DNA from 2 places in the Bradyrhizobium sp. USDA 4502 genome. Region 2 is predicted to be linked to the other one. Evidence: riboswitches for the same ligand, from Rfam matches in the RefSeq annotation. Region 2 holds a riboswitch; the other holds the start of a gene.
The links. A riboswitch is a leader RNA that binds a small molecule or an ion and turns the genes downstream of it on or off. The one in region 2 is predicted to bind ZMP and ZTP.
Positions count from the first base shown of each region.

Region 1: linked by a shared signal. The riboswitch ahead of ACVW1B_RS14545 (serine hydroxymethyltransferase) and the one ahead of ACVW1B_RS16650 (bifunctional 5,10-methylenetetrahydrofolate dehydrogenase/5,10-methenyltetrahydrofolate cyclohydrolase) in region 2 are both predicted to bind ZMP and ZTP.

Region 1 covers NZ_JBSSGF010000001.1:3,174,868-3,190,002, forward strand. The annotation lists gene ACVW1B_RS14515 (amino acid ABC transporter substrate-binding protein) at 1-28, opposite strand, end outside; gene ACVW1B_RS14520 (DUF2380 domain-containing protein) at 166-1,101, opposite strand; gene ACVW1B_RS14525 (histidine kinase) at 1,339-2,766, shown strand; gene ACVW1B_RS14530 (response regulator transcription factor) at 2,763-3,425, shown strand; gene ACVW1B_RS14535 (winged helix-turn-helix transcriptional regulator) at 3,636-4,328, shown strand; gene ACVW1B_RS14540 (YybH family protein) at 4,430-4,876, shown strand; ZMP/ZTP riboswitch at 5,166-5,251, shown strand; gene ACVW1B_RS14545 (serine hydroxymethyltransferase) at 5,288-6,559, shown strand; gene ACVW1B_RS14550 (hypothetical protein) at 6,647-6,802, shown strand; gene ACVW1B_RS14555 (HAD family hydrolase) at 7,256-7,882, shown strand; gene ACVW1B_RS14560 (molybdopterin molybdotransferase MoeA) at 7,909-9,120, shown strand; gene lexA (transcriptional repressor LexA) at 9,364-10,068, shown strand; gene ACVW1B_RS14570 (hypothetical protein) at 10,312-10,740, shown strand; gene ACVW1B_RS14575 (hypothetical protein) at 10,886-11,113, shown strand; partial or broken gene ACVW1B_RS14580 (ComEC/Rec2 family competence protein) at 11,110-13,368, opposite strand; gene ACVW1B_RS14585 (MFS transporter) at 13,799-15,127, shown strand.
Region 2 covers NZ_JBSSGF010000001.1:3,596,242-3,611,376, reverse strand. The annotation lists gene ACVW1B_RS16675 (hypothetical protein) at 1-304, shown strand, start outside; gene ACVW1B_RS16670 (VOC family protein) at 320-703, opposite strand; gene ACVW1B_RS16665 (hypothetical protein) at 868-1,602, shown strand; gene ACVW1B_RS16660 (hypothetical protein) at 1,818-2,345, shown strand; gene ACVW1B_RS16655 (hypothetical protein) at 2,466-2,873, opposite strand; ZMP/ZTP riboswitch at 3,093-3,172, shown strand; gene ACVW1B_RS16650 (bifunctional 5,10-methylenetetrahydrofolate dehydrogenase/5,10-methenyltetrahydrofolate cyclohydrolase) at 3,188-4,051, shown strand; gene ACVW1B_RS16645 (MaoC/PaaZ C-terminal domain-containing protein) at 4,181-4,633, shown strand; gene ACVW1B_RS16640 (zinc-ribbon domain containing protein) at 4,692-5,279, shown strand; gene ACVW1B_RS16635 (hypothetical protein) at 5,503-5,796, shown strand; gene ACVW1B_RS16630 (SANT/Myb-like DNA-binding domain-containing protein) at 6,040-6,411, shown strand; gene ACVW1B_RS16625 (class I SAM-dependent methyltransferase) at 6,602-7,399, shown strand; gene ACVW1B_RS16620 (alkane 1-monooxygenase) at 7,426-8,571, opposite strand; gene ACVW1B_RS16615 (helix-turn-helix domain-containing protein) at 8,733-9,743, shown strand; gene ACVW1B_RS16610 (hypothetical protein) at 10,841-11,020, opposite strand; gene ACVW1B_RS16605 (hypothetical protein) at 11,295-11,471, opposite strand; gene ACVW1B_RS16600 (hypothetical protein) at 11,668-11,871, opposite strand; gene ACVW1B_RS16595 (hypothetical protein) at 12,063-12,314, shown strand; gene ACVW1B_RS16590 (hypothetical protein) at 12,388-12,558, opposite strand; gene ACVW1B_RS16585 (hypothetical protein) at 13,435-13,623, shown strand; gene ACVW1B_RS16580 (helix-turn-helix domain-containing protein) at 15,078-15,135, shown strand, end outside.

The DNA of each region.
Region 1 (15,135 bases), 420 kb from region 2:
GGGCGAAGAAGATGGCGGGCAAACGCATCGGCGGCTCCTGTGCGGTGATCGGGCGGCGGTGATAGCGCACGCATGAGCCCGGAGCCAGACGACGGTGTGTCTAGCAGCTATCGCACTTTGCTATGGTCCGCCTGCCAGAGTTGCAGCCGCAGCCGCGAAGCATCCCTAGCGCTGCGCCCCACCTTCGAGCAGGCGATCGCCGACCAGGCGGACCGCGCCACGGGTCCAGGAATAATCGGCGCCCATCCGCAGGCCGCTGTCGCCGCGTGAGACGACCGCGCCGCTGCGGGCGTCGCGCAGCTGGAAGCCGATCGTGTATTCGGTCCGGCTGACCCGCCTGATCACGCCGATCAGCGATTGATCGGCGCCGAGCTGCTGTGCAATCGCGGCCTCGCAGCCATCGCAGTCGCGCAGCGCACGTGCCTTGACGAGCGCCGCGGTCGCGCCGCCGGTATCGACCAGGCGGTAGCGGCCCGACTGCGCAAGCCGGTCACGCACGCCCTTGGTCACATCGGCGAGGTAGGCCGCATCGGCGTCGGCAAGACCGGATGCCGGCGCCGCGGAGGTGTCCTCAAGCTCGAATTCGAACACCGCAAGCCCGATCGGCGCAGCCGTGGCGGTCTGCGTCGGCGGCAACACGCCCGCGAGGACGCTGCGCACCTCGCGCGACACGAACACCCGTGCATGGTCCCATGCCTCGTCATTGTCGCCGCGAAACGTGTAGAGCTTTTCGTACAGCACGCGGCTCCCTTCAACATCGATGACCGCCACCTTGGCCCACTGCACCAGCGTGCTCATCTTCTGCACGCCGCCGACCACCTTGATCCGGGCCTCGCCTGCGGGTGCCTTCGATGGCACCAGGCGATAGCGCGGCTCCGCGGCGATGTCGGCGCGCAGCGCGCGCATGAACGCGTCGAGCCGCTTCTGATGCGCGGCAGTCTGATCAATGATCTCGCCCGAGGTGTCGACATAGCTGAAATCGTCGATGCTGACGCCAAGCTGAGATGCCGCCACCACGCCGGTTTCGGCGCGCAACTGACAAGGTCCGGCCAGAAGGCCGGTCAACGCGAGGGCGTACAAGACAAGACGGGATTGTCGCATGGTCTGGGCCTTTCGGGTGCTGGCGCGGGCGGGTCGGTCGCATCCTGGGCCAACTGGCCGCCGCGCCGCAGCGGAGTGCCTCCCGCCCGGTGCCGGGAAATTTTCACGACGATGGTCCGCGCCAAAAGAACGCCCAAGCCGGCGCTTCTCGGCGCCTCCGTTCTGCCGTTTAATGTGCCTGACAGCCCTGCCCGCGATCGCGCGCCGAAGCCCGCCTTCGATCTTGAGGATACGCCAATGTGGAATTGGTCCGGAAGCGATCTGAAACTGCGGCTGACGTTGCGCGTGGCGATCGTCTCGACGCTCTGCTTTGCCGTCATCTCCGGCTATTTCCTGATCGAGGCCGACCGCTCGGTGCGCGGGCGGATCGCGGCCGTTGCCGATGTCGCCGCCAAGACGCTGGAGCTGCAGCAGAGCAAGATCCAGTGGCTGAACAATGCGCGTTCCGACTTTCCCGATCTCGACAGCGTTGCCGCGACGGTCATGACGCCGGGACTGTGCATCGCCTTTCGCAGCAATAGCGGCGAGATCAGCCAACGCTTCTGCGGCGGCGCGCAGACTGACACGGCCGCGCCGCCGCTGGCCTTCGCGGCGCTCTATCGCCGCCTGTTCGATCCCGGCCGCGAGGCGGTGCGGCAAGTGGTTTCGCGCGGCAACGCCATCGGCGAGGCCGTCGCCTGGATCGATCCGGCGGTGCCGACAGCCGAGGCCTGGCACGATGCCGGCCGGCTGATGGCGGTGTTCATGATCGCGTTGCCGCTGCTCTGCGCTTTGGTCTATGCGGCGCTGGCACGGGCGCTGCGTCCGACGCGGCAGATCCGCGACGGGCTCGAGCGGATCGCGGCAGGCGACCTCGCCGCGCGCCTGCCGCCGTTCGATCTCGCCGAACTGTCCGCGATCGGCAACGTCTTCAACCAGCTCGCCGAGCGCCTCGCCGCCGCGCTCTCCGACCGCAACGCGCTGACGCAGAAACTGATCCTGGTGCAGGACGAGGAGCGCCGGCACCTCGCGCGTGAGCTGCATGACGAGTTCGGGCAGTCGCTGGCCGCAATCCGTGCGCTCGCCGCCTCGGCGCGCCAGACCGCGGCCGCGGATTGCCCGCCTTTGCTCGCCGAATGCGACGGCATCGCGCGGACCGCGACCGACATGATGGAGACGTTGCGCGGCGCCCTCTTCCGGCTCCGCCCGCCCGATGTCGACGAACTCGGACTTGCGGCCAGCCTCGAGGGCCTAGTCGCCGGCTGGAACGGCCGCAGCCGCGGACAGCCGCGGTTCGAGATCGCCATATCGGGATCGTTCGAGCACCTCGCCGCCTCCGTCAGCGCCAATCTCTACCGCATCGTGCAGGAGGCGCTCACCAACGCCGCCAAGCATGCCGGCGCCACGCGCGTGATGCTGCGGCTCGAGATGCGCGAGGCGGCGCCCGGCGGCGGCGACAGCGCGATCGTGCTCGCGATCGAGGATGACGGCCAGCCCGGCGATCCCGATCCCAAAGGCGATCCCCAGCTCAGGTCCGGCCTCGGCCTGCTCGGCATGCGCGAACGGGTCGCCGCGCTGGGCGGGGGGCTCAGCTTCGAGACCGGACAGCCCAGCGGCTCCTCGCTCCGCGTCATCGTTCCCGTCGCGGCCAGCCGAGAGGCCGCACCGGTGGAGCGCGCGGCATGAGCCACGCGGCGCGCACCATCATGCTGGTCGACGACCACGCCGTCGTCCGGGAGGGCTACCGGGCGATGCTGCAGAAGCAGCCGGGCCTCTGCGTCGTCGCCGAAGCCTCCGACGGCGTCGAGGCCTACCGCCTCTACAAGGAGACCGGGCCCGACCTCGTCATCATGGACCTGTCGATGCCCGGCATCGGCGGCATCGAGGCCATCCGCCGCCTCCGGCAGTGGGACAGGCGCGCAAAAATCCTGGTGTTCACCATGCACCAGAACGCGGCCTTTGCCGTGCAGGCGATCCGCGCCGGCGCGAGCGGCTATGTCACCAAGACCAGCCCGCCGGAGACGCTGGTGCACGCCGTGATGGATGCGCTGTCGGGCAAGATCGCGATCAGCCCGGATATCGACCACGAGCTCGCGCTCAGCCACCTTGCCGGCGAGACCAAGGCGGCCGACCTCCTGACCGCGCGGGAATTCGAGGTGCTGCGGATGCTGCTCGCGGAAAACTCCACCGAGGAGATCGCCGAGGCGCTGCACCTCAGCCCCAAGACGGTCGCGAACCTGCATTCCCTGATCAAGGACAAGCTCGGCGTCGGCACCGATATCGAGTTGGTCCGCCTCGCGCTGCGGCAAGGCATCCTCACGCAGATCGATCTCGGCGAACGCTGAGCCCGCGGTGGCACCAGCCAGGCCGCGTACTGGCAAATCGAGCCGCATCTGCCTTCGGGCAAACCGAACATCGAGCCGGCATCGTCGAATGGCCGAGTCTCGAGAAAATCGCGTAACAGACCTCCAGGACAGCCTCGATGCTGGCTCGTCTGGGACATAGTTCAGAACCTGGACTACCTTGGTAGCCCTCGTGATGCTAAAGTTCTCGTCATGAAAGGCTATGGATCATTTTGCCCCGTAGCCAAAGCTGCGGAAATTCTCACGGAGCGGTGGACCCCGCTCCTGCTCCGCGAACTGTTGCTGGGGTCCCACCACTTCAACCAGCTTCGCCGCGGCATCCCGCAGATGTCGCCGACCCTCCTCTCCAAGCGCCTGCAAACGCTAGAAGAAGCCGGGCTAATCTCACGCAGATCAGGCGATAACGGGCATTGGGAGTACCATCCAACCCAGGCAGCCAGGGAAGCCAAGCCAATTATCGATGCAATGGGCTATTGGGGCCACAAATGGGCTCGCAGCCAGCTCACACCCAACGAACTTCACGCGGGCCGGCTCATGTGGAATATGCGCCGTTCGTTCGATCTAAGGCACATTCCATGCGACTTCGTTCTGTACATCGAGATTGCGGACGCTCGGCCAAAGCGCTGGTGGTTTGTTGTGAAGAAGGAGGAAGCCGATCTTTGCTGGGATGACCCCGGCTTCAAGGTCGATATCAGCCTCTATGCGAGTCTGCTGACGCTCGTGCAGATTTTCGTAGACGAGATGCCGCTGCTACGGGCGTGTGAGCTCGGCAAAATCGAGATCGACGGTCCCAGGCATCTTGTGAACAGCATGCGGGCTTGGTTCCCACGCAGCAAATATGCCGATGAGGCGCCGGCGGCCGCAGATCGAGTCTCAGCCAGTTGAGGATATCCAGTCCACTTTCTGGACTAGTGGTTCTGCTTGCCTCGGCTATAGCGTTTGCGAATGCGCTCCCGCGCTAAGCATCTCAGCTAAAGGAGGCAAAGATGAGCCGCCCTTCTCTTCTTTCATGCACCCTGTTGTTGATCTTTACTTGTACTTGCGTCAGTCCCGCAGGGGCAGCCCCACCTGCCGACGAACTTTCCTCGGCGGCTGCCAAATGGGATGCCGCCATCAACAACGCAGACTTCGATGCCCTGTTACCGTTGTATGCCGCTGACGCCAGATTGATGCCGCCTGGTGCGCAGCCAGTCACCGGCCCTTTGGCAATCCGTAATTTCTTTGCCGGGCGGGGAAGAAGCGTCAGAGATCACAAGGTTGAGCTGCTCGATGTGTTGCCCATGGGAAACTACGCCTACACCACCTCGCATTTCACGGCCACGCTAGTAGTAAATGAGAAGGCGGCGCCAATTTCTGGCAGCACCGTGAGATTGCTTGAACGCCAACCCGACGGGCAGTGGAAGATAAAGTCTCATATCTTCGTCAAGGAATAGATTCGCGGGTGCCACAGCCACACGGTCAGCCACCCCGCAAGCCTGACGGGCCGCAAGTGACGGATGGTCATGCACCTTGTTGGCCCTCAGCCGAAGACGGCATTGATCATCGGGACATCGGTTCATTGGGTAAGCCGGACGTCCCTCGGTTTGGTCGCCATTGCCGTGGCTGTCGCCAGATGTTCGATCTCGCCCAACGCTGGGCCCGCGGCGACGCCCGCGATCAACCCTTGCGAGCCCGCCGGGGATTGGATAGCCTTCTGCTCGCGATGAGCTTCGCAGGCTCATTCGCCCCTCGCGCGACTGGCGAGCTTACGTGGAATTGACCACGGTGAAGCGCGAAGGGTTCCAACGCCGTTCGCCTGGGCAACCCGTTCAGCTGATGATTCAGCGTCTTAGGGAGCCCGGACCATGCCGTCATTCCGCAATGAACTCCATCTCAACGATTCGGAAGTTGCCCTTGCGCTCGAGGGCGAAGAGCGCCGCCAGCAAGACGGCGTCGAGCTGATTCCGTCGGAGAACTACACCTATCCCGAGGTGCTCGAGCTGCTCGGATCGGTGTTCACCAACAAGTATTCCGAGGGCTATCCGGGACGCCGCTATTACGGCGGCCAGGAATTTACCGACCAGATAGAGAACCTTGCCCGCCAGCGCGCTTGCGCGCTGTTCCGCGCCGAACATGCCAACGTTCAGCCTCTGTCCGGGTCGCCAATGAACCAGGCCGTGTATCTCGGCCTGCTGCAGCCCGGCGATACGATCTTGGCGATGGACCTGTCACACGGCGGCCATCTCACTCATGGCGCGCCGGTGTCGCACATGGGGCGGCTCTTCAACTTCGCCCGCTACAAGACGCAGCCGTCAAACGGCGGCGCCATCGATTTCGATGAGCTCCGCGCCATGGCCCGGCACGTCCGCCCGAAGCTGGTGCTGTGCGGCTACAGCTCTTATCCGCGCGATCTGGATTATGCGTCCTTCAAGAGCATCGCCGATGAGGTGGGTGCACTGACCATGGCCGACGTCAGCCATTACGGCGGCCTGATCGCCGGCAATGCCTTGCGCAATCCGCTCGATGCGGGTTTCGACGTGATGACGACGACATCGCACAAGACGCTTCGCGGGCCGCGCGGCGGCATCGTTCTCTGTCGCCGGGAGTTCGCCGGCAAGATCGACGCGTCGGTGTTCCCGGGGCTGCAGGGAGGTCCGCACATGAACGTTGTGGCCGGAACCGCGGTCACGCTAAAGAAGGCATCGACGTCCGATTTTCAGGCCTATGCAAGACTGGTCATGCGCAACGCGAAGGTCCTGGCCGAAGCGTTGATGGAACGCGGCATAACGTTGATCACCGGCGGAACCGATAATCACATGATGGTTGTGGATACGGTGGCCAGCGTCGGCGTGGACGGCGGCGCGGCCGAGAACATCCTCGACGCCGTCGGGATCACCGCAAACAAGCAGATCATTCCCGACGATCCGCGTCCGCCGCTCAAGCCGAGCGGCATTCGCCTCGGGACGCCGGCGCCGACCACGCGCGGCATGGGTGAGCCCGAAATGCGCCTGATCGCCGAACTCATTGCGGAGTCCCTCCGGTCGAAGGGAGATGCAGCGGTCGTCAAGCGACTGAGGTCGAACAGCGTCGAGATGTGCCGCGCTTTCCCCGTTCCGGGCATCGCGCCGCCCTCGTAGGCGGCCGACCCGCGTTCCTGTTCCGCGCCCGTCGCGTCACTCGGCAGGTCGTGAAGGTTCCCGGGGGAAGGACCGGAACGGAAATTGATGCTGTTCGTTGGACCGCATGATCTCGAAGACGGAGCGTCCAACGCCGTGACCCGGAAAACCTTGCAAGCACGCTCGGAACAGGCGCTCGTCGTCATCATTCTCAGCACCGGTGCGCTGATCGGTTACCTCGGCTTGGCACTGTCCAGGCTGTGAGAGCTACGTCCGGCGGGCACCAAGCCACCGCGGGCGTCAGGCCGCGGCAAGCATCAAGTCGCTTGGTGCGCTGAAAGCTCGTGCGTGCGTGCCACTGAGTTGCCCGACGCGGCAAGCCAAGCCCCGCAGCAAAAATATAGGGTGAAAAGAGCAAGGCTCGGACAGATCATGTCGCGAGAATGCGGATGTTTGACGCACAAGCGACGACACCCGCCGTCGTCCCGGCGAAGGCCGGGAGCCATTACCCCAAATCTCAATTGTTGCGCGACGCTGGGGCCACAGCTTCCTCTCAACAACCCAACCCTGTGGTTATGGGTCCCGGCCTTCGCCGGGACGACGGTGTGCGCGGGAACAGTCTCGCGATGAATGCAACGCCACGCACAATCCACACACCGGTCACTGAAATCGAGGACATTGCCGCCTGCCCGCAATTCTCGTACACGGTTTCACGCAATGACCTCGCAATTCTCTCCCAACTCCGTCGACGTGCTGCTGTTCGATATCGGCCGCGTCGTGCTCGACATCAACTTTGACAAGGTGATGGCGCACTGGGCGCAGCATGCCGGCTGTGCGCCCGCCGAGCTCGCCACGCGCTTTGTCGTCGACGACAGTTTCAAGCATCACGAGATCGGCCGGATCGACGACGCGGCATTCTTCGAGAATCTGCGCCGGACGCTCGGCATCAACATCACGGACGCCCAGTTCCTCGAAGGCTGGAACGCGATCTTCACCGGCGAGATGCCGGGCATCGCCCCGCTGCTCGCGGCGGCCGCCAAGCGGATGCCGCTCTACGCCTTCTCCAACACCAATCCGGCCCATGTCGCGCATTTCTCGGTCACCCATGCCGAGCTGCTCAGCCATTTCCGCAACGTCTTCCTGTCCTCGAGCATCGGCTTCCGCAAACCCGACGCCGAGGCCTACGATCATGTGGTAAAAGCCATCGGCGTGCCGGCGTCGCGGATCCTGTTCTTCGACGACCTGGCCGCCAATATCGAAGGTGCGCGGGCGCGCGGCCTTCATGCTATCCACGTGACGTCGACGGATGACGTGGCAAGGGCTTTGACCGCACTTGGAATTTGAACATTAAGAATTGAGGAGCTCTGAGCGTGGCCCTGATGCCGGTTGCCGATGCCCTGTCCGCCGTCCTCGCCGGCGCCGAACCGCTGCCGGAGGAGATGGTCGCGCTCGATGCCGCCTACCACCGCACGCTTGCGCACGACCTCGCGGCGCTCCGCACCCAGCCGCCGCAGCCGATGTCGGCGATGGACGGCTATGCGGTGCGCGCCGCCGATGCGGCTGATCTAAAGGCCCGGCTCAAGGTGATCGGCGAAGTCGCCGCCGGCCGGCCGTTCGAGCGGACGGTCGGCGCCGGCGAGGCGGTGCGGATCTTCACCGGCGGCGTGATCCCCAATGGCGCCGACGCGGTGATCATCCAGGAGGACACCGCCGTCGACGGCGACCACATCACGATCACGGAGGCCGCCAGCGTCGGGCGGCACATCCGCCCGGCTGGGGTCGACTTCCGTGAGGGCGAGGTGCTGCTCGCCGGCGGCAGCCGCCTGTCCGACCGCGCGCTGTCGCTGGCGGCCGCCATGAACTATCCGGAACTTGCGGTGCGCCGCCGCCCGAAGGTCGCGGTGCTGGCGACCGGCGACGAGCTGGTGATGCCGGGCTCGCAGCCCGGTCCCGGCCAGATCGTCTATTCCAACGGCTACGCGCTGCGGGCGCTGGCGCGCGCCGAAGGCGCCGAGACCGTCGACCTCGGCGTTGCCGCCGACACGGTAGAGGCGACCACGGCGGGCATCCGCCGGGCACGCGAGGCCGGCGCCGATGTCCTCATCACGACAGGCGGCGCCTCGGTCGGCGACCACGATCTCGTCAAGCGGTCGCTGGAAGCCGAGGGCGTCGAGATGGCGTTCTGGCGGATTGCGATGCGGCCCGGCAAGCCGATGATGCATGGCCGGCTCGGCGCGATGCGGGTGATCGGTCTGCCCGGCAATCCGGTGTCGTCCTATGTCTGCGCCTTCCTGTTCCTGGTGCCGTTGATTCGGGCGCTGAGCGGCCGGAAAGTGATTCATCATCGCCGCGCGAGCGCCCTGCTCGGCCGCGACCTCGCCGCCAACGACCAGCGCGAGGACTATCTGCGTGCGCGGCTCGAAGCGCGCGAGGACGGCACGCTGATCGCAACGCCGGTGACGCAGCAGGACTCGTCGCTGCTCGGGAATCTCGCTGCGGCACGGGCACTTCTCGTGCGTCCGCCGTTTGCAGCGGCGGCCGTCGAAGGCAGCGAATGCGAGATTCTGACACTGCCCGAATAGGGTTTTCGCGCCCCGCCGATTGTGCGTTGCCCGACGCGTTCACCGGAAATTAAGTGGTTGCGGAACACATATCGAACATATAGTGTCCGTTCATGATTTGTTTCGAGTACTGGTGTCTACAATCGGGAAGCCGCGTGGAAGCAGGTGCATCGAGCACATGCTCCTGAGGTCAGGCCCGGCCTGCAGGCCCCACCAGAAGAGTCTCGGAATCGAACGACGCTATCAACCGGGGGAATACTCGAGATGCTCACGCGCAAACAGTACGAACTACTGCGTTTCATCAATGAACGTCTGAAAGAGGCCGGCGTACCGCCCTCCTTCGACGAGATGAAGGATGCACTCGACCTGCGCTCGAAGTCCGGTATCCACCGCCTGATCACTGCGCTGGAGGAGCGCGGCTTCATCCGCCGCCTGCCGAACCGCGCCCGCGCCATCGAGGTCATCAAGCTGCCCGAACTCTCGGCCGGCGGCGGCAACGGCCGCCGCGGCTTCACGCCCAGCGTCATCGAAGGCACCCTCGGCCGGCGCGCCAGCACGCCGCCGATTGCCGAGGACGACGGCAACCGTCCGGTCGCGGTCCCCGTGATGGGCCGGATCGCCGCCGGTACGCCGATCGAGGCGCTGCAGACCCGCAGCCACACCATCAGCGTGCCGCCCGACATGCTCGGTGCCGGCGAGCACTATGCGCTCGAGGTGCGCGGCGACTCGATGGTCGATGCCGGCATCCTCGACGGCGACATGGCGCTGATCCAGCGCAACGACGTCGCCAATACCGGCGACATCGTGGTGGCGCTGATCGACGAGGAGGAAGCCACCCTGAAGCGCTTCCGCCGCCGCGGCGCATCGATCGCGCTCGAGCCGGCCAACACCGCCTATGAAGTGCGCATCCTGCCGCCGAACCGGGTCCGCATCCAGGGCAAGCTGATCGGCCTTTATCGCAAATACTGAATTGCAAATACTTGCGGCGGCCGGGAACGAGCAACACGTCGGATCGTTCCTTGCGTACGGCCTGCCCGATGCGCTCCGATACCTCTCGCGCAGCGTCGCGTGTTTGTGATCGGAGCGATCTCGGACCAGTCGTACAATCGCCCAGAAACGAGCAGACGCTCGTTCGCTATCGTCCACTCTGGTAGAGGCCCTAATGCCTCAAGGAGAGGCACGGGTCGCTACCTCGAAATGAGGAGCCATCCGATGTGTGACTATAGTCTGCACGCCGTGGCATCGCGCCCCGCCATTGTCGGAGAGACGCTGATCACGACGACGTTCCGCGGCACGTCGACCCGCGGCTTTGCTTCGGAGAATGACCCCACTGTCGCGGTCTGCATGCTGCCGGGCACCGAGCTCGCTTTCGCCGAGAACGTTCGCTACGACAGCCGCTGGATCTGGACCAAGACGCTGAACTATCGCGTCGGCGTGTTCAACGAAGTCGAGCCCGACGTGCCTGATCGGCATCATGACGCGGTCGAATTCCCCGACGGCAGCCATGTGCTGGTGACCCAGCTGGTCGAGGGACAGCGCGTTAGCGTGCTGCAATTGCCGGCGCTGCATCCGCCGGTCGAGCAGAAGCCGAAGGTTGTGGAGCGGCGGCCCTCCGCATTCGCAACGCTGTTTTTGGGTTGAGCGCATCGTCGCCGCGGAATGAGCTGTTCGGCGGCGGATGACCTAAGCAATTTCGGGCGACCCCGGACTCCCGCTTCCGGGGCGCAGAAGGAGATTTGCGTCGGCCGGCGCCTTGGCGCATCATCGGGCACGGAGGACGTGCGCGGTGGTCGATAAGGTCACATGGCAAAAGGCTGGACGCGTCACGGAACCGGGCCGCTACATGTTCCGGTTCGGTTGGCTGACGGTAACGGCCGACGACCTGAAAGTCTGGGAGCAATTTCCCGAGGCTTCCTTCACCCTCGTCAAGAAGCCCGACGCCGGCCCCGACTCCGACGAATACCATCTCGGCCTGTTCGAGCTGCCGAGCGGCCCCTCGCCGGACCACGGCTAATCATCGCCCTGCAGATCGGTCTCGGCCGGCGTCGCATCCACCGCAGGCCGCGGCGCGGCGGCGGGCGCGCGCAGCGTCGTTTCGCTCTCGCCGTCGCCGGGAACCGCCGGCGACCACGGCCGGTCGATCCCGCCGGGCTTGACCGCATCGACGGCGTAGCCGTCCCTGATCCTTCGCAGCACCAGCGCGCCGTGGCGGCGCAGCCGCTCGGCATCGATCACCGATGCCGCGCAGCCCTGCGGCGCCGGCCGCGCCGTCACGATCAGGGCTGCGCGCTCGCAGTCGTCCGCCAGCGCCTCCGGCCGGGTCGCCAGCGCGACGAAGACGCCGCCGGGTCCCTGGGTCACGCAGCCGCCGGCATCGCACGAGACGCCCTCGCCGAGCGACGCATCGGTGGCGGTGCGCGCGTCGGCGTCCGCCGCCAGCCACTCCTTGACCAAAAATGCATCCTTGGCGCTGTGCATCAGATGCAGCCACCCGTCACCGCCACGCACCGCGACGTTGCGGCCGTCGCCCGAGATCAGCACGTCCGGCTGCGGCACCCTGAGCGCCCAGACCGAGGCCACCAGCAGCAGCACCGCGCCTGACCAGCGCAGCGGCGTGCGCAGCAGCCCGAGCAGGATGATGCCGGCGCTCGCTGCGATCAGCGGCCCGATGCCGAACGCCGCCATGCGGCCGACCGCGCCCGGGAGTGCGGCGACCCATTGCGTCACCAGGATCATCCAGTCGATGCCAAGACCCATGATCGCCCAGAACAGTCCGTCGAAGCCGACCGGCATGGCGACGAGCCCGAGCAGGCCGGCCGGCATCACGACCGCCGAGACGACAGGCATCGCCGCAAGGTTCGCAAGCAGCCCGTAGGGCGTCACGCGGTGGAAATGGAATGCGGCATAGGGCGTCGTCGCCAGCCCCGCCACCAGCGAGGCCAGCATCAGGCATCGTGAGCTCGCGCCCGCCCCACAGCGCGACGCGCGCGGTCGCCGAATGGTCGGGCGACGCCAGCAGGTTCGGCAGCCCGATCTGCACCAGCGCCACCAGCCCGAGCGTCGCGGCGAACGACATCTGGAAACTGGGATGCACCAGCGCCTCCGGCGCGATCGCGAGCACGATCAGCGCCGCCACCGCCAGCGTCCGGAAGGTGATCGCGCGGCGGTCGACGATCACGGCGAGCAGCACCACGGCGGTCATGAAGAACGACCGTTGCGTCGCGACCTCCGCGCCCGACAGCAACAGATAGAACGCCGCGGCGACCAGCGCGGCCGCCGCGGCCCATTTCTTGATCGGATGCCCCGCCGTCAGCGCCGGAAACAGCGCGAGCAGCGCGCGCACCGCGAAGAACACGACGCCGGCGACCACGGCCATGTGGTAGCCGGAGATCGACAGCACATGGCCGAGCCCCGAGATGAACATCGCATCGTTGACCGGCGTCGAGATCGCATCGCGCCGGCCGGTGAGCAAGGCGGTTGCGATCGCGCGCTGGTCGCCGTCGAGCGTGGTGCGAATCCGCGCGTCGATGGCGTCGCGCAGGCCCTGCATGAAGGCGGCGTAGCGCAGCGCAAAGCCGCCGGTCGCAGGCGGCTCCCTGGTCTTGACGGCGCCCATCACGAAGCCGGAGGCGCCGATGCCCTGGAAATACAGGTCACGGCCGAAATCATAGGAGCCCGGGCGCTGCGGCCCGAGCGGCGGCAACAGCCGCGCCTTCAACTCAACGAAGCTGCCGACATCGGGCGCGGTGCCCTTCTTCACCGAGAGCCGGACCCGATTGAGCTTCGTCATGTCGCGCGGGCTCTCCATCGAAACTCGCGGATGTCGCGCGTCTCGACGAAGCCGGTCAGCGCCACCGAGAACATCGGTCGCGCCAGCACCGTGTGAGCGACGCGCGCCGTCTTCCAGGTCGCCGTCGCAAGGCCCGCGGCGACCGCGGCCAGCATCACGATAACGGGAAACACGCTGCGCCGCCGCAGCAGCAGCGCCAGCAGGCAGAGCAGGATTGCGACGGTGGCCGCGACCGACAGCACCGGCTCGTGCTCGGCCGCGAAATAGAACGCGATGCGGGTGCCGAACGCCACCGGCACCCAGGGCAACAGGCGGCCCGCCCCCGCCTCCGCGCGCGCCGATTGCCGCACTGTCTCGACGAGAGGCTTCCAGATGCCGGCGCGCGCCGGGAGAAAGCCGCCGACCGGCGCAGCCGTGCGCGGCGGCCACGTCCCCGCGTAGCCGCGTTTGCCGCCCGGCGTCGTGCCCTGCTCCGCCATTCCGCTTGCGATCCCTGCCGGGCGGCAGGCTAGCGGATGGCCCCGTCACCCGACTAGCGGAACGGATGCAGAATACGGACCGGCAACGCCCGGGTACCTGGATCGTCGCGCCTTGCCTAGCTCGCGCCGGGCCACGGCTGCCGCCTGCGTCAAATCGATCGAGCCGAAAGTCTCACTAAGATACCGATCACATTAGGAATAGACTGTTCCGATGCCTCCACTCCCAAAGAGACGGGGATGAGGCAGTGACGGCTCGCGGCACTTGAAGGCCGCTGGAGCTCCTCTCAGGTGGCCACAACTCCCCTGAGATCAGGCGTTGCGGACGAACGCGCAAATCTCGCCTGTAACGCCGCGCACCACGCGCACTCCGCGAGCGGATAGATCGCTGAAAAACGCGAGGAGTAGCGTTTGCTTTTGAGAGGAGCAGCACATGGCAATTCAAGTACCAAGCGATTTTCGCCGCGTGATTGTCGCTGCGTCAGTGGGAAACATCATTGAATGGTACGACTTTTATATTTTTGGCAGCCTGGCCGCGGTTCTTTCGGTCAAGTTCTTTGAGCAATCCCACCCTGTCGCAGCCCTGCTGAGCACGATCGCGCTGTTCACTGCGGGATTCCTGATCCGCCCGCTGGGGGCCTTCCTGTTCGGATGGATGGGCGATCGGGTCGGCCGCAAATATACATTCCTCATTACGCTGAGCGGAATGGGCCTAGGAACGGGAGCGATCGGACTGATCCCAACTTATCAGTCGATCGGCCTGACGGCCGCATTCATTCTGTTCGGTTTGCGGATGATCCAGGGTCTGTGCCTGGGCGGCGAGTATGGCGGCGCCATCACTTACGTCGCCGAGCATGTTCCGGACGACAGCCGCGGCTACTACACGGGCTGGCTACAAACCTCGCCGACGCTGGGGATCGTGGTGTCGCTGGCGGTGATCGTTCTGACCCGAACCTGGGCCGGCAATCAGGCCTTTGACGAATGGGCGTGGCGCGTCCCGTTCCTGGTCTCGTTCCTGCTGGTGGCCATCGCCATCTACATCCGCCTGCAGCTCCAGGAGACACCGATTTTCCAGGAGATCAAGGCACAGGGACAGATGACCAGGAATCCCTGGCGGGAAGCTTTCCTCAGCGCCAACATCAAGTACATCCTGATCGCCATCGTCGTCCTGATTGGACAGGGCGTGGTCTGGTACAGTGGTCAATTCTGGGCACTGTACTTCCTGCAGCAGGTCTCCAAGGTCGATGCGGTTACCTCGGCCTACATCGTGGGGGCCGCATTGTTGATCGCAACGCCGAGCCTGATCTTCTTTGGTTGGCTGTCGGATCAGATCGGCCGCAAGTCCGTGATCCTCGGAGGAATGCTGCTTGCCGCGATCACCTACTATCCGCTGTATCTGTGGCTCGGCATGGTCACGCAGCCGGGACACATCAACTATCCGGTCGCCGTCTTCATCATCTTCATCCTCGTCTGCTATGTCGGGATGGTGTACGGGCCGGTCGGCGCGTTCCTGGCGGAGTTTTTCCCGGCCAGGATCAGGTACACCTCGGTCTCGGTGCCGTATCATATCGGCAATGGTTGGGGCGGCGGATTGGTGCCGTTCATCACATCGGCCGCCTTCGCGGCGACCGGCAGCATCGGCTACGCGTTGATCTACCCGATTGTCGTTCCCGCGGTGTGCTTCGTGATCGCCGTCTTCATCATGCCCGAGACACGCAAGACCAGAATTTGGGAGCAGATCGAGGCGAAAGCCGCATCGTGAGGGAGTCA
Region 2 (15,135 bases):
GCGAATCGCGCAGGCGCGCGATCCCGACGGCCGCTACGCCAATTCGCCGCTGAAGGAATGGTTCGACGGCCTGCGCAGCGGCAAAGGGCCGTGCTGTTCGGATGCCGACGGCACAGCGGTCAGCGATGTCGACTGGGAATCCAAGGACGGGCACTATCGTGTGCGCCTCGACGGGGCGTGGATCGATGTCCCCGACGAGGCCGTGGTCACCGAGCCCAACCGGGTCGGCCGCGCTATGGTCTGGCCGATTCCCAGCTACATGGGCGTGACGATCCGCTGCTTCATGCCTGGCAGCATGACTTAGCGCCGCACGCGTGGCTCAGACGTATTTCTGGTCGCGCTCGAGCAGTTCGATCGAGATGCCCTGCGGGCCGCGGATGAAGCAGATCCGCACGCCCGGACGGATCGTGGTCGGCTCCTTGGTGAATTCGACGCCCTTGGCCTTGATCTCGGCGGCGACCGCGTCGATGTCCTTCACCGTGAGCCCGAAATGATCGAGCCCCTGATAGGGCGTCACCGGCGCGGCGTTGACGCCGTCGCCCTGGGCCACCTCCGCAATGAACACCTTGGCGCCGCCGAGCTGGACGTCGATGCGGCCGGGGCCGCGGATGATCTCGCCGCCGAGAATGTCGCGCAGCCAGGTCGCGGTAGCCTCGGGATCGGGACTGCGCAGGTGGACGTGGTCCCAGGTGACGACAGGCATTGCGATCTCCTTGTTGTTGTCGTGCTGCTGTTCGGTGCGCGGCACTCGCTCCCGGGCGGCGCAAATCTAGCGAGCGGTCTGCTGGGATACCATCCCTCCGTTATGCCTGCCCAAGATTGTCGTCCCGGAATGAAACCATTGCGGCCGTCAGCGATTGTCTTCGCGTGGCCGCTCGACCTGCGGCCGTCCCGGAAGCCGCGCGGTGCGGCTTCCTCTCTGTGTGGGGGGCGGCCCGATCAGGCCGCCAGGGTGAGGGCACGACGATGCGGATCGGCTTGGCGTCGTTTCGGAGGTTGGCCGCCGGACGTCTCGGTGAAGGGGGCTTCTACGCCAGCCTGCTGCTGCCGCTGATTGCGCTCGCCGGGATCGCCGCATGGTTCATGCTCCCCGAGCCGAGCGACGCCGGAGACCAGGATGCCTGGCCGGTGTCGTCCATGATCCGCACCGCGCAGAATGCCCCGACCGGCGCGCAACCAGCCCAAATCACAAATCAGACCGCGAGGGATGCGCTAGCCGCACCGGCGGACGAGCCGACCACCGTCGGCGTGGCCATCGCCCCACAGGGGGCAGAGGAGGCCAAGCCGTTCGGGCCCGGCGCTGAAAGGCCGCCGCTGGACAAGCTGCGGATCGCCTCGCAATCGTGGCGGCGCGGCGGGTTGGGTTCGAAGGCGCTGGTCACCCTGACGCTGCGCAATGCCAATGATTTCGCCGTCAAGGATATCGAGATCGCCTGCGCCTTCATCCGCCGCGACGGTCGGCCGCTGACCGAGCGCAAGCGGCTGATCTCCGACACTATCGCCATGAAAAGCCGCAAGACCTACTCGCAAATGTTGGTCGGGTTCGTCAACGTTAACGCAAACAAGGCGAAATGTTCGGTCGTGACGGCGAGCCGCCTCTAATTCCCGGCATCTCGAAAAAGTGACCGCGAATTGACCTGCCGGGTGAACCGTAACGGCCGGACAGGAACTAACTAATAAACCAGCCGTTGATGAACGACCCGGGAGCGCGGATAGCGTCCGGGTGATCATGCGCAGACGATGAAATCGCCCGCGCGATGACTGATGTCGTCGCGCCGAGATGAGCCGCGCCCTGCTGCGCGGGGGGAGCTACCAAAATGCCTGTGGCGCGTTATTTCCTGTTCGTTGGTGGAGTGCTGCTCGCGCTGCTCTTCGTCGTCAATGCCATCGTGCCGCAGGAGGCCGTGGTCGCCGGCCAGAACCAGGGACTGTCGTCGCCGGGCGTCGACAAGACCATGGTGCGCATCAAGTCGACCCAGAAATTGCCCGAGCGGGTGGTCTACGACACCAATTTGCCGACCATTGTTCCGGCGCAGGTCAACGCGGTCGCCGCGGCCATCCCGTCGGCTACGGGCGATGCGTCGGCGCAAGCCCGCGTCCGCAATACGTTCGCCCAGTTCATTCCGCCGGAGAAGGCTGACGCGCAGAAGGTCGCGGCTGAGGCAAAATCGGCTGAACAACCGGCGCAGGCCCAGCCTCAGCAGCCGAAGAAGCGCAAGGTCGCGCGCTACCATGCCCATCCCCAGCAGCCGATGCGGCTGGCGCAGCCCGGCATGTATCAGCCTTACCGCGTCGCGCAGCAGCAGCCGCGCATGGGCTTCTTCGGCGGCTTCGGGACCTGGTAAGAAAAGGCTGCCGCAGCCGGCAATCGATCCGCCGCCGCAAACACTTGCGGCGGCATTTTCATGTCCGCGATCAGGCACGTCGCCGGATGCGGGAAGGCGTCCGAGCGCCGCCCGCTACCTTTAGCGCGGCAGGCGCGGGATCTTGTCCGCGAAGCCGTTGTAGCAGGTCAGCCGCTCGTCCTCTTCCTTCACGAAGCGGCAATCGTTGACGCCCTTGGCCGGGGCGGCCTTCGGCTTCGGCTGCGGCTTGAAGATCTCGTCGTAGCAGATCAGCCGTTCCTTGGTGGCATCGTCGATGTCCTGACAGGCCTGAAGCTTCTGGGCGACCGATTGCGGCTTGCCGGGCGCGGCAGGCTTCTCGCCCTTCTTGGCGGCCGACTTCTTGCCGACCTGGACCAGCGGCTTGTCGCCGACCATCGGCTGCGAGGTCGCTGCCGGCTTGTCGGCGTCGGCGGGGGCCGGCGTGGTGCCCTGGGCGAGCGCGGCAGCCGGGCAGAAGAGCGCCAGCGCGAGGATGATATGTCTCATGTCGAAAATGTCCGAAATGGCGTGATGACCGGAAGGGATGGCGCCGGGGATCGGAAAAGCCCGGCAAGCGCCGAGACTTAACGCAAGTCTTGCCCGAATCCTACCCCCAGAGGTGACCCGCCCGGCACCGATCCACCGGCAAAAGTGAGGGCAATTCGTCGCCGTTCGACCCGCGGGGAGAGCGTGAATTGCCTTTGCCCGGCGGGGCGGCTATGACCACGCCATCTGCGCGACTGGCGCTTGGATGGACCACCATCGGGGAGCGTAGAGACTGAACGCCGCGCGCCTGGGCACCGCTTCGAAACGGAGGTGCCATGACGGCGAACATTCTCGATGGGCATGCACATGCCCAAATTGTCATCGACAAGATTGCTGGCGAACTCGACCGGCTGCCCCGCGCGCCGGGGCTTGCGGTCGTGCTGGTCGGCTGCGACCCGGCGAGCCAGATCTATGTGCAGAGCAAGGTCAGGATGGCCGAGCGGCTCGGCCTGCGCGGCGAGGTCGCACGCCTGCCGGATGATGCCAGCGAGTCCGATCTGCTTGCCGGAGTAGAGGCGCTCAATGCGCGCGACGATATCGACGGCATCCTGGTGCAGCTGCCGTTGCCGGCGCATATCGACGCCTTGCGCGTGATGGCGGCGGTCGATCCCGCCAAGGATGTCGACGGCCTGCACGCCCTGAACGCCGGCCGGCTGTTTCACGGCGATGACGCGCTGGTGCCGTGCACGCCGCTCGGCTGTCTCCGGCTGATCAAGTCGGTCCGATCAGACCTCACCGGCGCCCATGCCGTGGTGATCGGCAGCTCCAACATCGTCGGCAAGCCGATGGCCGCGTTGCTGCTGCAGGAGCACGCGACCGTGACGCAGACCCATATCCACACCCGCGGCATCAGCAGGATCTGCCGCGAGGCCGACATCCTGGTGAGTGCGGTGGGCAAGGCCGGCCTCGTGCGCGGCGACTGGATCAAGCCCCAGGCCATCGTCATCGACGTCGGCACCACGCGCGTCGAGAGGCCGGACGGCGGCTATGCGGTGTGCGGCGACGTCTCGTTCGACGAGGCGGTGCAGGTCGCCGGCGCCATCACGCCGGTGCCGCGCGGCGTCGGCCCGATGACGATCGCCTGCCTGATGGAGAACACGCTGAAGGCGGCAAAGGCGAGGGCGGCGCGGCTGCATTAGCGCGGGATACCTGCGGCGATATGCGAGCGGTGGGTGTCGCTCGCGCATCACGCGCGAAGTTCATGACGTCCGGGGTAATGGAAAGCCCGCACCATTCGTCTATCGTCGCGCGACAGATGGAGGCGCGCGATGCTGTATGCGGAAGATCTCACCGAGGGCCAGACGTTCAGGCTTGGCAGCTACACGATCGGCGAGGCCGAGATCCTGGAGTTCGCCGGCAAATACGATCCGGTGCCAATCCATGCCGATCCCGTCGCGGCTGCGGCAGGCCCGTTCGGCGGACTGATCGCAAGCGGCTTCAACACCATTGCGATCTATCAGCGGCTCGTCGTGGAGGCGATCTGGACCAAGGTGGCGGGGATCGTCGGGCGGAGCTTCGAGATCCGCCTGCCGAGCCCGGTTCGGCCCGGCGCCACGCTCACCGGCCAATCCCAGATCCAGAAGATCACCATCAGGCCGGAGCGGCGCGACGCTGTTGTGATCTTCAAGACGGAGCTGGTCAACGACGAGCAGCGCCCGGTTCTTGTCCTCGTGCTCGACGCGCTGATCCGCATGCGGCCGGCGGAGCAGGGGCCGGTATAGGCGCGGCCTGAGGGGCATCCCGAAGTCATCCGCCTCGGACGGCCGTCAGCGCCTCTACGTGCTCCCCGCACGGGACCTTGTCGTCGCGCAATGTTGCGGCAATTATGACAAGCCGGCGGCAGAACGGCAGCGCATCAATGACGTCATCATCGACGAGGTCGTGCTGCCCGGTATTTACTTCGTCGATGCGCCGAAGGCATTCGACCCAGACGGATGTGCCGCCGTGAAACGCAGCAAGCAGACGAACGGAGAGATCGAAGCCAGGCGGCGCAAGGCCGAGGAATGGCGCCGCATCCAGGCGCAACGCGCCGCTGAACGGCAACGTCTCCGCGACTACAAGATTGCGCTGGCGCGCGACGAGGTTGCCGTGGATACGACGCGGCTCGCGCCATCGAACAGCTATTCGACTCCCGATTTCGTGCTGCGCGGAACCTATCGACCGGAGCCCTTTATCTGCAAGGACTGCGGCGTTGCCGAGGTCTGGACGCCGTTGCAGCAGAAATGGTGGTACGAGACCGCCAAGGGCGATGTATTTACCGCGGCAGTGCGCTGCCGGGCCTGCCGCACCAGGGAGCGCGCGCGCAAATCCGCCGCGCGCCGCGTGCACCTGGAAGGGCTCGCAAGGAAGAAGCCTCCCGTCTCGTAGCGATGGGCGTGACATCAGAGTCGCACTTCACATCTGATACGCGGGGAACCGCTGCGCAGGCGGTCAATGCGTCGCGCGTGCGGAACGTTTCGTTGCCTGATTGGTTCGAGACCTTGAAGCCCCCGATGTGGGGTGCGGGCGGGGAGGAACCAGCCAAGGAAACTTGTCAAGGAAACCTGTCAAGGAAACCATCGCGGCCGGAACCAACGAGAAGGAGCAGCGGATGAAACTCAATTCCACGCAAGTCAAGCAGACCATGACGCAACTGAATGCCCAGGTGCTTCCGGACGATCACCCGGCCGTGGCGCAACTGAACAGCGTGTTCGGTGAGCACACGTTCTTCGTCGACACCAGCGGGCTCAAGGTGCTTGAACCGGCCCAGACCTCCGACATGCCGGGGCAGACCGGCGAAGTCGTCAGTCTCGCCGAGTGGAGCGATCCGGAGCTGACCTCGCTTCGGCCGCACGAGCCCGAGCCGACCGGCGTGCTCATCGCGCTTGAACCCAGCAAGCACTGAAGCGTTCCAGCGCGAAGTGAATACCGGTTCGCGCAACCAAAACGCCACCAAGCAAGGGGATTGAGAGCATGATCCGATTCAATCGGATCGTGCTCTTTGTGCTGCATCGTGCGACACCGCGATCGGCCGTCCTGATGGCGACAGCCCCGACGTCGCATCAAGAGGTGCCGAAAGTCACATGGCAAATCAGCGCCGCCTGCGTATGCATCGGTTTGAGATGGGTATCCAGGCGGTGAGGGGCAGATGGGGATCGTGCGGCGCTGGAGCCCTGACGAGGACGAGAAGCTCAGAGAACTCGCCAGGGCCGGCAAGAACGCTCTCGAGATCAGCAACGAACTGACCCGCAGCGCTTCGGCGGTGCGCCGGCGCGCCGAGGTCCTGTCGGTCCTGATCATGGCAAAGGCGTTTCGCGCGCGCCCCTCGCATGTCGCCACCCATCTCGAGCGGGTCGCGATCGACGCGATCCGCAACCGCCGTCCGTTTCCCGCGGGCGTCGGCCCGAGCACCATTGCCGGAATGATCGAGAAGGGCTGGATCGTCCCGGAGATGGGGCGCAGATACAACGTGACCGATGCCGGCGTGGAGGCCGTGCGTCGGAAGATTCCGAGTGGCTGAAAGGAATGCCGGCTGCACGCCGGGCGCGCCATGCCGAAGCGGCTCGCTCTTCCGGTGGGGGAAGGCGGACTATTCGCGACCGAACGCAAGATTTCGCGCCCGAGACGGATGTCCCATCCGTTCAATCATCGGGGCGCGACGACCTGCGGCCTCTCTGTGTCCTCTTCAGCCCACCGATCTGATTGCGCCGATGCTCAACGCCCAGCCAGCCCAAACCGACCGATACCAAGCCGACCGATACCAGCGTTTCGCCGATCTCGCTGTCACCGTCGGTGACGCGATCAATGCGATCGCCGGGTTGAATCCGGCTCAGCGTACAGACGTGGACTTCCTCGAACGCGAATTCATCCCGGCGCTGGGGCTCAATGACGAACTGCTTCATGAGCAGCCGCCGGAGCTGGCGCCGAACTTCGGCAAGGGCCTCCACCTTTGGCAATACCCGAACCAGCTTGCGCCATACCTCGCCTGGCTTGCGCGCAATTCGTCCGGCGTTTCCTCGTACATGGAAATCGGCTGCCGCTGGGGCGGCATGTTCGTCCTGGTTACGGAGTGGCTCAGGAACAGCGGCGCCGACCTCAAGACCGTGATTGCACTCGATCCGATCGCGCCGACGCCCTTTATCTCGACCTATTTCGATCTGCTGCAGCAGCAGGCCGCTATCGAGCCGATCTACATCCAGGATTTTTCGACCTCGCCGCTGGTCGGTGCGCATGTCGACCGGCTGAAGCCGGACTTCGTCTTTATCGATGGCGATCACAGCCTGCGCGGTGCGCTACAGGATCATCTGCTGGTGCGTTCCCACGCCCGCATCATCGTGCATCATGACATCCATTCCCAAGCCTGTCCGGATACCACGCTGCTCTGGAAGGCGCTGAAGCAGTTCGAGGCGCCGAGCTTCGATACGTTCGAATTCACCAGCCAGTATCTGTCGATCAATGGCTCATTCCTCGGCATCGGCGCCATGAAGCGGCGCTCGGCCCAGATGTAGGACCGGGAGCCGGGCAATCGCCGCGATCACGAGCTCGCGGGCCGATCGCGGAGGTTCAGCTTGCTCTTGTCGCCGCCGGCCCAGGCCAGGGTCTTCGGGTCCATCACGCGGAACCAGAGCGGCGGGATCGCCGCCAGCCCGAACATGCCGGTGTAGCCGTTCGGCAGCCGCGGGATGTCGTCGAAATCGCGCAGCGACTGGTAGGGGCGCATCGGGTTGGCGTGGTGGTCGGAGTGACGTTGCAGGTGGAACGTCATCAGGTTCGAGACGATGTGGTTGGTATTCCATGAGTGGCGCGGCTCGACCGCCTGGTAGCGGCCGTTCGGCAGCTTCTCGCGCAGCAGCCCGTAATGCTCGACATAGTTGGCCTGGGTCAGCGCGTACCAGCCGAGGAAATGGTGCGCGACGATGAACGGCGCGACCTTCCAGCCGAACAGCGCAATCAGCACGGCCGCGACGACGAGCGTCAGCGCAAAGCCCTGCAGGATCTCGTTGTTGACCGACCAGACCGGCTCGCCGCGCCTGGTCAGCCGTTCGGCTTCATTGCGCCAGCCGCGCTTGAACGCGCCGGGCAGCTCGCGCGTTGCGAACGCATAGATCGATTCACCGAAGCGCGCGCTGGCGGGGTCCTCGGGGGTTGCGACCCAAGTGTGATGGCCGCGATTGTGCTCGACGCGGAAATGCGCGTAGCCCACCGCGCAGTTGGCGAGCATGCCGAACAGGATGTTGAGCCTGTCCGGCTTGTGGCCGAGCTCGTGCCCGATCAGGAGCGCGCCGCCATTGATGGTGCCGACGCCGAGCAGCAAGGCGACATAGGACCACCACGGCAGATCCTGGGTGCCGAAGAAGGCGATCAGCGCGACGTAGTTGATCCAGGGAAACACCACGGTGACGCGTGCGAGCCGCAGGTAATAGGGATCGGCCTCCATCGCGGCGACCACTTCCGCCGGCGGATTGTGGGTGTCTTCGCCGAACACGACGTCGAGCAGCGGGATCAGGATGAAGATGAAGACGAACGGGATCAGCGTCACCAGCGGATTGTGCGTCCGCAGGAAGAGCCAGTAGGACAACAGCGGGATCAGCGGCGGAATGAACGAGAGCATCCAGAGATAGCGTTTGCCGTCCCGGTAGGTGATCGTTTCGCCAGCAGCATTGGTGCCCGTGAAGATCATCGCATTCCCTCCAGCATCTCTTGCGAGGCGGCGTTCGCCATTGTTGGGCCGAGCATGCCGCGAGGCGGGCCTGCGCCGCCAGTTCACAACAGGCCAATTTTGTGGCATTTTGCGCCAAGCTTGTTCGGCCGGACGTTCACGAGGGGGAGGTCGCCGACGCCATGCACGGATCGGAATCCGATGCCCTTCGCTCGCCGGTCTCCGCGGCCTATGCGCGGGCCCTGGTGCGGGCGTTTGGCCAGACGCGAAGCGATCGCGACGAGCTGCTGAAGGGCACCGGAATTCGGCTCGAGGCGCTCGACCAGCCCGGCGCTCACATGCCGGTATCCTCGCTGGTGGTGCTGGCGGCCAACATCACGCGCCGGCATGGCGAGCTGTGGCCGTTGTCGGCCGCGGCGGTGTGGTCGACATCGCTGCAAGGCGCGCTCGACGTCGCGACCAGGACGGCGCCGACCATCGCGGACGCGCTGGCGACCGGCGCGCGCTTCGGGTCGACCCGCGCGCCCTTCGTCCGTAACCGGCTGCGCAAGACCGCGCGAGCGATCCAGATTGAAATCTCTCCCGCCGTCGCGATGGATGAAGCGCTGTGGCACGCCGTGGCGCTGGCGGTCAGCCTCAATGTGCACGCCGTGTACGTCCAGCTGCTCGAGGATTCGATCGGGCAGGCGACGCTGCAATTTCCCTGGCCGCCGCCTGCGGGCGCGGCGCGGCTGCTCGAGCATTATTCCTGCGCGGTGAAGTTCAACGCTGCCGCTTTCATCTTCGAGGTGCCGAAAGCGCTTGGCGCGCGGCCGTCGCCGTTTGCCGATCCGCAATTGCACGCCAAGGCCATCGAAGCGCTCGAGGCGATCGAGAATCCGCAGCCCGACACCACGGCGCTGGCGGGGATCGTCGAGCGCCTGATCGCGGCGCGCCTGCCGCAGCGTCTTGGTGAGGAGGAGGCCGCGCGCCTCATCGGCACCTCGCGGCGAACGCTGGTGCGGCGGCTCGCCGAGACCGGCAGCGCCTTCCGCCCGCTGCTCGACGGCGTGCTGCGCGAGCGCGCGAGGATCATGCTCGCGGCCGGCACCCAATCGCGCGACGAAATGGCGGCCGCGCTCGGCTACACCGATGCGACGAGCTTCAGCCGGGCGTGCCGGCGGTGGTTCGGCGAGAAGAACGGGCGGGGTTAGGGCGCGATTGTTGGCTCGCGCAAGTCCACAGACCCTGGTGGACGGTACGCAGACCTAAACGATGCCGATCCCGTCAATGCGTATGCAGGGCGTCGTAGGCGTGGGCAAAAAACACAGCGGCGCTGAGGAGCAGCAGCGCGACAATGGTCGCTTCCATCATGACACTTCCCCATTATTGTTTGGGACAAGTGGTACCGGTCAATTGTTTCCGCCCGGTTTCGTCCGCTGATGAAAATGGTTTCGCGGCAGGATCGCTGCAACGATCGGCTGCCGGATCGAGCTCGCGCGGTGCTCGGATCGCTCGGCATCGATACTGTGACGCCGACCTAAAAGCTACGCCGCCGGGCCCGAAATGGTTTGTCCCGGCGGCGCCCTGTCATTCCCAGCGCTAGGGCCCTGAAATTCCCAGTGTCATTTCCTTAGCAGATCCGCGGAGAGACGGCTGTTGCCGAACTCACACAAGCTTCTAAGAGAGGAGCCGACGCCAGGGCCTACACGTCAGCTCCTCCGAAACGTGACCGTGCTGCGTCCCCAACGGTCCCGTCCCTCAGAGAAGCCTGCGCCGATCTAGTTGCCGATTTGCTAACCGTCCCTCTCGTCGGCAGGGCGGCCGATACCATCACTCGAGTTCCGATATCGTTTTTCGGCGAGCCTGGCCGGGAGGTAATCCCTATTGGTGCTATTGGCGGCAGGAACGAGCGGTGGTTTTGGAAGTAGTGTCTTCCGGCTCCCGGCTCTATACCCCCAACCCGGCTGGGAGCCACAGGGGCGGCCTCGGCGCGTGGCGTCGGGGTCGTTCTCATCTTGCAGCGTCGCTTCAGAACAGACGCTAAACCGCCGTATTGCGCCCGTGTTGCGCGGAGTGATTTGTAGCGGCTGGTAGCGCGTTGATTTTACTTGCAGCGAGTTGAGCTGGCTCGCAACGCGAAAACGCTCACTCAGAACGAAATGAGCGCGGCTTAAATTATTGATCTATCGGTAAAATCGCTGGCGCGCTCGGAGAGGTTCGAATTTTCCCTCTAAGTCGTTCAGGCACCAATGAATTTTTGCTTCGATTTTGTTCGAGGGGCAAGTCGAGGGGCTGGCAGTGAGGTCAGTCAATCAAATTTGTCGCCTTGATCTTGCGAGCTGTCGTTCGGGAGATCGGCGGCGCGGTGAAGAGCTTTGGAGACAAAAAAATCGCCGCTCGCTTGAAATAAATCGCGAGCGGCGGCTTCCCAGCCCCCGGGAGGGTCACGCAAAACCCGGTGCCGATCATTCAGCACAAAACGTGCCAAGGTTTTATGTCACGTAGCGTAGGCGGTCGGGGCTCGCTCCCGATTCGGCATAGGAACAACTGGCCCCGGCCCCATCGCCAGGGCCTTTTTGGGCCTGCTGCTCAGCACAATGCCGCCCTGGGGGCTCCGACGATCATTAGCCGGTGCGCTGAATATTTGAGCTTGTCCAATCACGTCCGTGGTCCCGTCTCCGGGGCACCAATGTTGAGGGATGTAGGGCTGGTTCTAAGCACCCTAAGGCTCGGTGCAGCCAAACCATTCACACTGCGTCCACCTACTGCGTGCTGAGCGATACCCCGAGGATATGCGCTTTCGCGGCTGTGGCGGCGGGAGTTCGCTTCAGCGTCTTTGCAATTTTTTTGACGCCAGCTTTTTGCTTGGCAAGCGACTTCAGCGTCTTAACATCATCCTTCGTCCACTCACGACGAGCACTCTTTTTCTTTTTGACCAAGGCATCGATCCTTCATCCACTTTCGTGGCGGCGTTCTAGCACGGGAGGTAGTTGGTGCAAGCGATCAGCCGTTGTGGGCACGGCCCTGTGGCACTCACCTCGAGGAATGTTGCAACGGGGAATACAAAAAAATGGAAGCCGACAGACGAAAGTTTTAAGCGCCACCTGCGTCCCAAACGATGCGAGCCGGCTCAGGTCATCGCATCAGCCTGAACAGCTCAAGCACGTCGGCAAGCCGCAGCTTCGCGCCCTTGGGCATCTGCTCGAGGAGGAGATGACTGGTATCAGCTGCGATCTCGTCCCGCTTGAGCGGATCGTGCTCGACATGAAACGCCCGCATGTTGGCGGCGAACTGCCGGGCTACCGCAGGCGGGATTTCCAGCGGTCTCCGGATGGGCATGTCTGGACAGATAATTATCGGACCCTGGATTTGCGAACCCTAGGCAAATATTCGATTGCGGCAACTGGAAAACAGGCAGAGAATTTGATGGTCCCCGCGGCTTTAGAAGTTGCGCATGCGCCCTAGCGGTACGCAGGGCGCACGCTATCAACCCACAACAAGCCCCACGGCTATCACCGAAGGAGGAGGGAATGACCGCTCATAATTCCGGATGGAGGCCGCCTACTGCCGCCCAACGTGAGGCGCAAAAGGTCTTCAAGGAAACCGATGCCAAGCCGGCGATGTCCGAGTATCAACGCACCCAAGCGGCGTTTCATGCAAACCGCGAGCGCTTAAAGGCTGAACGACTGGCCCGTGAGGCCGAAGCGGCGGCCCGGAAGCACCGCAAAAACTTGGTCACGGCCCACTCTCAGAATGTGCACGGCGGTCTGCGTCACCGCTGATATGAGAATCCAGATTAACCGTCTCAGTTGGCGGAGATTAGACACCAGCGCTGACTGACATGCGTTAATGCGATTAATCGTGCTTTTTGTCGCGCTTCATGTCCATGCGGTCGATGCGTTCGTCGATCAGCCGACGTATTTCCTCGTCCCGCCGCGCTCTTCTTCTCCTGAGGCTGCCACACAGGCCATAGACGAGGATGATCAGGACGAGCGCAAAGCCCACGAGATAGAAGGACCGGTCCATTTCCATTATTCGAGCTGTCGATACATGGCCGGGTGAATTCGGTTCTTGACCTTGATCCAGTGCGCACACCGGCCGCCGCGGTAGGGGCGACTTGGAAACGCCTCACGTCGGTCTTAGTTGCTGGCCCCTCCAACACCACGACGAAGGCTCCCTGACGCACCCATCAACTCAGCGGGGGCCTCCGCGGCTTACGTCACAGCGATGGACGCTTGGAGTTCATATCCATCCTGCACCGGTCGCAATGGAGCCGCCGGCAACAGGAGGGAGAGCAGATGAAGATGACGAGCATTCGTGAACTGTCAGCCGACGAGCCGGGAGCAGTTTCGGGAGGTAAGCCGTCCAGCCCGGTCAGAGTTCCTGCAAATGCGTTACGACAAGCTGCTGGCGGCGATCGACAAGAATCTTGCGATGGTGAAGCAGCTGCAGCCCGGCGGTTACCTTCCGCCCGGCTGAGGCAATCAGCCGCCGATCGGCAACATGCGGATTCACTCAAACAACAACGCCGCCCGCTTGAAATGATCGCGAGCGGCGTTGGTCCAGCCCCGGGAAGGTTCTGCAAAATCCCGGCAGCTAAGGCTGCAACATGTAGAACTAGCAGTCTGTTCGGTGTCCGATACTATTCCGCAGCCCTGACACATGGGCCCATGCGTTGCCTTTGTCATAAGAGGGTCAAATAGCTTTGCTCATACTTTTGTCGGCCGGCTATGGCCGCTGCCAGGATAATTGATGTGGCCGGTAGGGGCCGCCTGAATTTTAAAGCAAGGCAGGCGGTCCCGCTAAACCCTCAAGGTGCGCACGGAAGGCTGTCCGACAATTGTAATCGCCGTGACGTATTAAGCTGAAATATGCTCGAAGGTCTCAGCGAGGAGTGTGGCAATGGAGAATATTCGGAGCTACCGCGCACTCAGCACGTTGTGCCGCCAGAAAGCGGCATTGCGTCCTACCGAAAGATCGATGTGGCTCTGCCAAGCTGAGCGTTGGGAGCAGATCGCCGAGGCCGAAATTGCAGCGCATTTCAGGGCCTGCAACACCGATTATTCGGAGAATAATCAATCGGCGGCTTGAGTTCACACCGATCTTAAGCCGCTTGGAAAGCCCAATCGATCCGCGTGGTTCAAACTCCGAACCAATGCCTCATCTGCCTCAGCATCGCTAGCACGGCATCGGTATAAAAACCGTGGGTCAAATACTGGTCTACTTGCGATGTGCCTAACACCGCGATTGCTGCAATTGCGAAGCCTTTGATCATAGTGGGCCCCATTGAGAGACCGCCAACTGGGCTAGTCGGTTAAGCCTTTCCGAATTCGCTGTCGTCTGCAGTGAGCCTAGCCTGACACCAATTGGTACCAAATCGTTAATGCGTTGCGTGTTGAAGGGCGGGATAAGTCGCTCACTGCCGGGAGCGTACATGGGCCGTTCCGGTTCGCGCGTCACTTTTTTCCAAAAGAAACGGCCCGAGCACCCTTGGAGCTTAATGCTGGGGCCGTCTCACCGCGCCGGCTGAATCGAGAGGGGGCCGTTCGCGTCTTACGGCCCCCAGCCAAGGAAATTCTCGAAAATCTCACGCACTGAAATGCTCTCACCTCGGCAAGAACCTACTTTACTCTTATCCACAGGCTTGAGGATTCCGGGAGAGCACGGTGTTCCGAGGAGCGGAACCGATCAGCATGTCAGCCAAACAGAAGCCACGCCATACTGGCAAGAAGCGCAATGAATGACACTGCTACAGTGCTGGCGAGGGCGATCTCCACGCTGTCTATCCGATCAGATCAGAGTACAGCCGCATTGAAATTCCCCAGCGATAAAATGACCGCTGTGGCCATTAACAACCGAAGGGTGTCCTAGTTCCGATCTGCGGGTGTCCTAACTAGGACGGTACCCCGAGTTTGCGTGACCCGCGGGCGCGCGCCTCATTTGGCCTTCCCCAGACTGATCTCGACCAGCCGGCGGATCACCTCAGAACGGCTGGGCGTGTCTTTGCGCCCTGCGTCACTGCCTGAGCTCATCTTGCGCTCTATGACCAACACCAGCAAAAGCGCGATCAGTGGGGAGATGATTAACGCAAGGATGAACCATCCTGCTCCATTGCGACCGCGCGCATTCGCGGCGACGCCGACAACGATCGATAGACCTCTTGGTCGAGCGCAAGGGAGTGCGATGCCGTGGTTTTACGGGGGACGATTTGTGAACTGGTTCACAAACGGCCGGCGAGCGAGCTGACGCGCATCTACGCGGACATGCGGGCTCTCAAGACAAAGCGAAACTACCTCGTCCATGGGGAGACTTATGAGGCGTCTTTCAAGCGGCGTCCTCGTGCACCGTATCGCAGTACCCTTTGATAACCATCCGAATTGTACGCAAATGCGTCCGAAACTGCGCCGTTTTGTATCGGTTCGTTGTCGAGCGCTCGCCTTGAATCTATGGCTGTTCCGCTTCTCTTGAAGAGACCGCAGTGAAGGTCTCATGCATCGGTAAGGCGAACACACGCGACCGACGAGCCGCTTTCAAAGCAAAGATCGATGACGATAGCAAAACGCGACGCACCCGTCCGGCCTACCTTGGAAAGACTCGGTCTTA